2 linked regions of the Longibacter salinarum genome follow. The protein of the gene in region 1 interacts with the protein of each later gene in a pairwise test. Links are inferred from orthologs where the notes say so. Each region holds a gene or a part of one and is shown in the gene's direction. Other genes may lie near its edges. The genes, in order: leuS and ligA.

Region 1 (3,479 bases):
TCGACGCTCTCGTCAGGGAGATCCTGAAGTGATGCCACTGCCGGCTCTCCAAGCACCTCGTCGTAGTTCGGGTTCACGGGTATGATGCGATACCCGGCCTGTTGCAGGTTCTTCGCGATCTGATGGCTCGTACGCTGGGGGCGCCCGGAGAGCCCGACCACAGCGATGACATCGGCCTCGCGAAGGATAGAAGGGATATCAGACATAAGCCTGCTGACAAATTGTAGTAGGACAGAAACCGCTGAACCCTGAACCCTGAACCCTGAACCCTGAACCCTGAACTCTGAACTCTGAACTCATCTTCCCCGTGAATTCAGACCGGACGGTTCGGGACATCCGGGGCAGCGTTGTACGTTAAAACACCATTTCGTGCCGAATATGTTGGCCTCTATTGCCGGTCGGCACCCGCGGTCGTCTTTTGAGTTTCTCCGATGACCGCACGAACTCACCCGCACGGCCCGATCGAACTGCACACCATCGCTCCATGCCGTATCCGCACGACGAAATTGAATCCAAGTGGCAGCGCCACTGGGACGAACATCAGACCTTTCGCACGCCCGACGACCTTCCTGAGGATCCGTCGGACGACGAAAAGTTCTACGTCCTCGACATGTTTCCCTATCCGAGTGGTTCTGGGCTCCACGTTGGTCATCCCGAAGGGTATACGGCCACAGACATCGTCGCTCGACACAAGCGCATGCGTGGCGTCCGCGTGCTCCATCCGATGGGATGGGACGCGTTCGGTCTGCCGGCCGAGCAGTACGCGCTAAAGACGAACACGCACCCACGGGTGACGACGGAGAAGAACGTCGATAACTTCCGGAAGCAGCTCAAACGTCTCGGGTTTTCGTACGACTGGCAGCGGGAGATCAATACGACGGACCCGGATTACTACCGGTGGACACAGTGGATTTTTCTGAAGCTGTATGAGCGGGGACTCGCCTATCAGAGCGAGGAACCCGTCTGGTGGTGCGAAGAGCTGGGCACGGTGCTCGCCAACGAAGAGGTGATCGATGGCAAGAGCGAGCGGGGCGGCTACCCGTGCCGCCGTGTGCCGATGCGCCAGTGGGTGCTGAAGATTACGGAATACGCTGAGCGGCTGCTGGACGGGCTCGACGACCTGGATTGGCCCGAGAGCACCAAGCAGATGCAGCGCAACTGGATCGGCAAGTCCGAAGGTGCGGAGATTCACTTCCAGCTTGACGACGTCGATGACGCGCTGGAGGTATTCACCACCCGTCCGGACACGCTCTTCGGCGCCACGTACATGGTGGTTGCGCCGGAGCATGATCTTGTGGACGACATTACGACCGACGAGCATCGCGACGAGGTTGAGGTGTACCGCAAGCAGGCAATGCAGAAGAGCGAGCTCGAGCGAACCGAGCTTCAGAAAGAGAAGTCCGGCGTCTTTACCGGCGGCTACGCGATCAATCCGGCGACCGGCGATCGTGTCCCCGTCTGGATCGCGGACTACGTGTTGGCGAGCTACGGAACGGGCGCCATCATGGCCGTTCCGGGGCACGACGAGCGCGACTACGACTTTGCGCAGAAGTACGGACTGGAGATTCGCGAGGTGGTCGAAGGGGGCGACCTCGATGAGGCTGCCTACATCGGCGACGGCTCTCACGTGAACTCCGCGAATGAGGACGTGAGTCTCAATGGCCTCGGTACCGACGCGGCGATTGCGGCGATCACCGAATGGCTGGAAGAGAATGATCTCGGTCGCGCCAAGATCAACTACAAGCTCCGCGACTGGCTCTTCAGCCGTCAGCGCTACTGGGGCGAGCCGTTCCCGATCATCTTCACGCAGGACGAGGACGGCGAGTTTACCCAGCCGAAACCCGTGCCGGAAGACGATCTGCCGGTGACGCTGCCGGAAGTCGACGAGTTTAAGCCAAGCGGCTCTCCACACGGTCCGCTGTCGAACGTCGAGGACTGGGTCGAAACGACGGACCCCGAGACGGGCGAACCGGCGCGCCGCGAAACCAACACGATGCCCCAGTGGGCCGGGTCGTGCTGGTACTACCTGCGCTTTATCGATCCGGATAATGATGACCGCCTGGTCGACCCGGAGAAGGAGAAGTACTGGCTACCGGTCGATCTCTATATCGGTGGGTCGGAGCACGCGGTGCTACACCTTCTGTACGCTCGTTTCTGGCACAAAGTCCTGTACGATGCAGGCGTCGTTTCTACGAAAGAGCCGTTTCAGACGCTCGTCCATCAGGGACTGATTTTGGGCGAGATGGAGTATACGGCCTATGTCGGGCCCGACGGTGAACCGGTCAGTGCTCAGCATGTCGATGACGGCGTGGACACGCGCACGGGCGTTGAGGTCGAGGCACGCTCGATCGACAAGTCGGATGTAGAAAAGGACGGAGATGTATTTGTTCTGGCGGAGTCGACGGACATCCGCGTCGATGCTCGAAGCCACAAGATGAGCAAAAGCCGCGGCAACGTCGTCAACCCCGACGACGTGATCGACGAGTACGGTGCCGATGCGCTGCGACTCTACGAGATGTTCATGGGCCCGCTTGAACAGGTGAAGCCCTGGAGCACGAGCGACGTTGACGGCGTCTTCCGCTTCCTGAACCGTGTCTGGCGTCTGGTCATCAATGATGAGACCGGCGAGCTAAACGACGCTGTGCAGGACGTGGAGGCGGACGCAGATCAGATGCGTGTGCTCCACAAGACGATCAAGAAGGTCACCGAAGATATCGGCGACCTGAGCTTCAACACGGCTATAGCGGCCATGATGGAATTCGTGAATGCCGCGTACAAATGGGACGTCGTGCCGCGTAGCACCATCGATCCGTTCATCCAGATCCTGAGTCCGTTCGCCCCGCACATCGCGGAAGAGCTCTGGGAGCGGCTCGGCCACGAGGATACGATCGCCTATACCGATTGGCCGGCGTTCGACGAGGAGAAGATCAAGAAGGATGTTGTCAGCATGGCCGTGCAGGTCAACGGCACGGTTCGCGCGACGATCGAGATCCCCGCGGGGGCCGACGAGGACGAGGCATTGTCTACCGCCCGGGCCGACGAAAACGTCAAGCGGTATCTTGACGACGGCGACGTGAAGCGTGAGATCTACGTGCCCGGTCGCATTATCAACTTCGTGGTGGCGTAAATAATCGCGACGCCTTCGCTCGCGCCAGTGTGATACTGAATCCAAATGATCGTGTCCGAATGCCGTGCCTCAGATGTAGGGTCGATTCGATCGAAAAAAGGGGACGGGACGCAGGAATCAACGTTTTTTGGCACCTTCACGCCTGCGAAACGCTTCCACAGATGATCTTGACCCCACATTGTCATTTGGATTTGGTATGAGGTGTGTCTTCCGGCTGGCGAGAAGACAAGAAAAGCCGGAGCCGACCCTGGGTCGTGCTCCGGCTTTTTCCGTAGGGGCCGGCGACTGGGGGATGAGAGCGGCACCGTATCCGAAGGGGGGAATCGGAGAGCCCGCGTCTCGCAGTCGCCGG
Region 2 (3,319 bases), on another replicon or contig:
GCTCATGGAGAAATGGTAGGACAGCCTCGACCCGTCGGTTCGTCATCCGAACCCGAGCACACCGAAGCGAAGACCACGTCATCCGTCGATCCAGGGACGAAGCGTGAGCGTGAGGACCGCGCTTCGCGCGACGCGACCGGCACGAGTGCTACAAGCTTCGCTGATAACCGCCTATTGATGATCGGCGCAGGCGTTGTTGGAATCATTGTCATCGCCGGCATCATGTGGTTCATGCTCGGAGGCGAATCCGGTACGGTTGAAGATACACCGGTCGCGGACACACCTGAAGATACGACGACGCAGGTCGAGGAACCCGTCCAAACCGAACGCCCGCCGCTCGCTAATATCACTCTCGGGGATACGATGTACCTCGTCCTTCGGGCAGAGCAGGACGTCACCCCGATCCGGGTCCAGCGAGACAACGATTTGAGGCGTCCCTACTGGATCAGCGAGGGTGAATCTGCCGTCTTTCCTTTCACCGAACGGATCATCGTCTGGGATAATCTTGAGAATGTAGACGTTCTGCTCGAAGATTTTCAATACCCGGAAGACACGGACGCCCGTGGTCGCCTCGTCGTAACCCGCGACTCGGCTGAGAGGTTTGCTGACACCGTCCGTGGAAGCGCAACCGAGTATGAAGTCGCGCCTGACACCTTCCGACTGAGCCCACAGGGCCTTCAGTAGGAACACCGTCGATGCGAGATCGACCCCGCCGACAGCGATAGTGCCACTCTTTTTCTTTGCCCGCCGTACATGGATCTGATCGAGCGCACGACCGAGATGCTTTCGGACTTCCCGGAGCCAAACGAGCTTTCGGAAACCGAGGCCGAAGCTGTCGTCGAGAATCTGCGGTCGTTGGTCCGCCAGCACGATCACAGGTATTACGTCGAGGACGACCCCGTTGTCACGGATGCCGAATACGACCGCCTTTATCGCGCGCTGGAGGATCTCGAACGGGCGTTCCCGAACGTGCGAAGCGAGGACTCTCCAACCCAACGCGTTGGAGGAGAGCCGATCAGTGCATTCGAGAAGCACGAGCATCCCGAGCCGATGCTGTCGCTTTCCAATGCATTCGACGCGCAAGAACTCCGAGACTGGTATGACCGGTGCAGACGCGGACTCGAAGACGTCTACGGAGATGTGGCTCCCGTTGTCGTAGCCGAACTGAAAATCGATGGGCTGGCAGTCGCCCTGACGTATCAGGACGGACATCTCGATGTTGCCGCGACACGGGGCAACGGACGCGTAGGAGAGAACATCACGCATAACGTCCGCACGATCCATCGAATTCCGATGGTTGTGCCCGTGAGCGGAGACCAGGAGCCTCCGGACCGAATGGAGGTTCGCGGCGAGGTGTTCATGCGCAAAAGCGAATTCGAGGCGCTAAATGAGCGTCTCCGCGACGAAGACGAACAGGCCTTTGCCAATCCACGCAATGCGGCCGCTGGAACGCTCCGACAGCTCGATCCGTCGGTCACGGCGCAGCGACCACTGAGCTTTTTTGCGTATGCCATCGGCCCCACAACGGGGGGCACGCCCGACTCGCATCACGCCACGCTTGAGATGCTGGGCGAATTTGGCCTTCCGATCGAGAGCCACACTCAACAGTTCGACGATATCGACGACGTCGTCGAGTTCTGCGAGAGCTGGATCGACCGACGGGATGACCTGGATTACGAAATCGACGGTGTCGTTGTCAAAATCGATGATCTCCCGTATCAGGAAGAGCTCGGAGCGATATCCAACGCACCCCGCTGGGCCGTTGCGTTTAAATTTCCGGCTCGCGAGGCGACAACCACGCTGGAGAAGATCATCGTCAACGTCGGTCGTACCGGCGCCATCAAGCCCGAAGCGGTGCTAGCACCGGTTCAAATCGGCGGCGTCACCGTATCGCAGGCCACGCTACATAATGAAGACTACATTACCGACCGCGACATTCGCGAAGGCGATACCGTCGTTGTGAAGCGGGCTGGAGATGTCATTCCGCAGGTCGTTCAACCCGTTCTAGACGCGCGGACCGGAAATGAAGAGCCGTGGGAGTTCCCAACGCACTGTCCGGAATGCGGTACCGAGCTGGTCCGACTGGACGACGAAGCTGACTGGTATTGCATGAACACGGAGTGCCCGGCCCAATTCAGGCGACTTGTGGAGCACTTCGTATCGCGGAACGCCATGGACGTTGAAGGTCTGGGAGAACGCGTGGCCCACACGCTCGTCGACGAGGGTCTGATTCACACACTGGCTGACCTCTTTCGACTTCAGGTCGACGATCTGACCCCATTGGAGGGTTTCGGCCAAAAGAGCGCACAGAATCTCGTTGACGCAATCGATGCTGCGCGTGACCGCACGCTGGCCCGCCTGCTCTTCGCGCTTGGGATCCGCCATGTCGGACGAACCGTTGCCGAAACGATCGTCGAGCATTTCGCTTCGATCGACGATATCGACGCCGCACGCCAGGAAGACCTGGTCGCTATCGATGGTGTCGGACCCGTCATTGCAGAAAGCCTCGTCGACTGGTTCGACGTCGACCGGAACCAGGAGCTCATCGAGCATCTCAAGGAGGTCGGCGTCAACACGAAACGCAAGCCTCAAGAAGCCCCTCAGGACGAAGTTGACACCGACGAGCTCCCACTCGCGGGCAAGACCCTCGTCATTACCGGAAGTTTGGATTCGCTCACGCGCAAAGATGCCAAGCAACTCATCGAGTCCGCTGGAGGCAAGGTGACGTCAAGTGTCAGCGGCAACACCGACTTCCTCGTCAAGGGAGAAAACCCGGGGTCGAAATACGACGACGCGCAGAGTCGTGGCATCCCGATTGTAGACGGTGAGGATGCCCTACGAGATCTCGTCGATGGAAATGAAGTGCCCGCATCGAGCTCTTGATCGCACGTACACGATATGGTCGCACCACGCTCGAGTTGAATCTTTCAAGCCGTCCGGGCATTAGCACGCCGTAGCTTCGGATCGGACCCGATGTCTCTTTCCAAGCCGATTCTCCCTCGCCTTCGGGGCGTTCAGGGACGAAATCGGCATCTCCTCACGATGTCGCTGCGACTGCATGGGCATTTTAGAATCGATTGGCCTCTCAAAACGGAAGGCGCGTCCTGTTGGACAGGAATTAGAAAGCGGGCGCACCGATAAGGAGAGCGAAGCCCGACGCCATTGGCTCGTACGAGGGGGAATGTTCCTCGCCTTAATCGTCGTTACCGTTCTCGCATTTCCGCGCGGCGAGGTCTACGAGTATACCGTCGAGGTAGGCGATACCTGGCGCCAACCAACCCTGGTCGCATCGTTCAACTTTCCAATTCGGAAAGACGCC

Evidence for each region.
Region 2: the proteins of leuS (region 1) and ligA interact in binary tests that used the Escherichia coli proteins (3 or more experiments, as listed by UniProt). The link is inferred for Longibacter salinarum from one-to-one orthologs.

What each region holds. Positions count from the first base shown.
Region 1 is NZ_PDEQ01000003.1:30,844-34,322, forward strand. Bases 175-3,327 are described here. They hold leuS (leucine--tRNA ligase), read left to right. Parts: upstream 175-484; coding sequence 485-3,127; downstream 3,128-3,327. Other genes in these bases: CRI94_RS06505 (CoA-binding protein), read right to left, coding at 175-206. Also shown: more of CRI94_RS06505, read right to left, coding at 1-174.
Region 2 is NZ_PDEQ01000001.1:446,028-449,346, forward strand. Bases 326-3,318 are described here. They hold ligA (NAD-dependent DNA ligase LigA), read left to right. Parts: upstream 326-753; coding sequence 754-2,883; downstream 2,884-3,318. Other genes in these bases: CRI94_RS01835 (helix-turn-helix domain-containing protein), read left to right, coding at 326-684; CRI94_RS01845 (HD family phosphohydrolase), read left to right, coding at 3,059-3,318. Also shown: more of CRI94_RS01835, read left to right, coding at 1-325; more of CRI94_RS01845, read left to right, coding at 3,319-3,319. UniProt on the Escherichia coli protein: DNA ligase that catalyzes the formation of phosphodiester linkages between 5'-phosphoryl and 3'-hydroxyl groups in double-stranded DNA using NAD as a coenzyme and as the energy source for the reaction.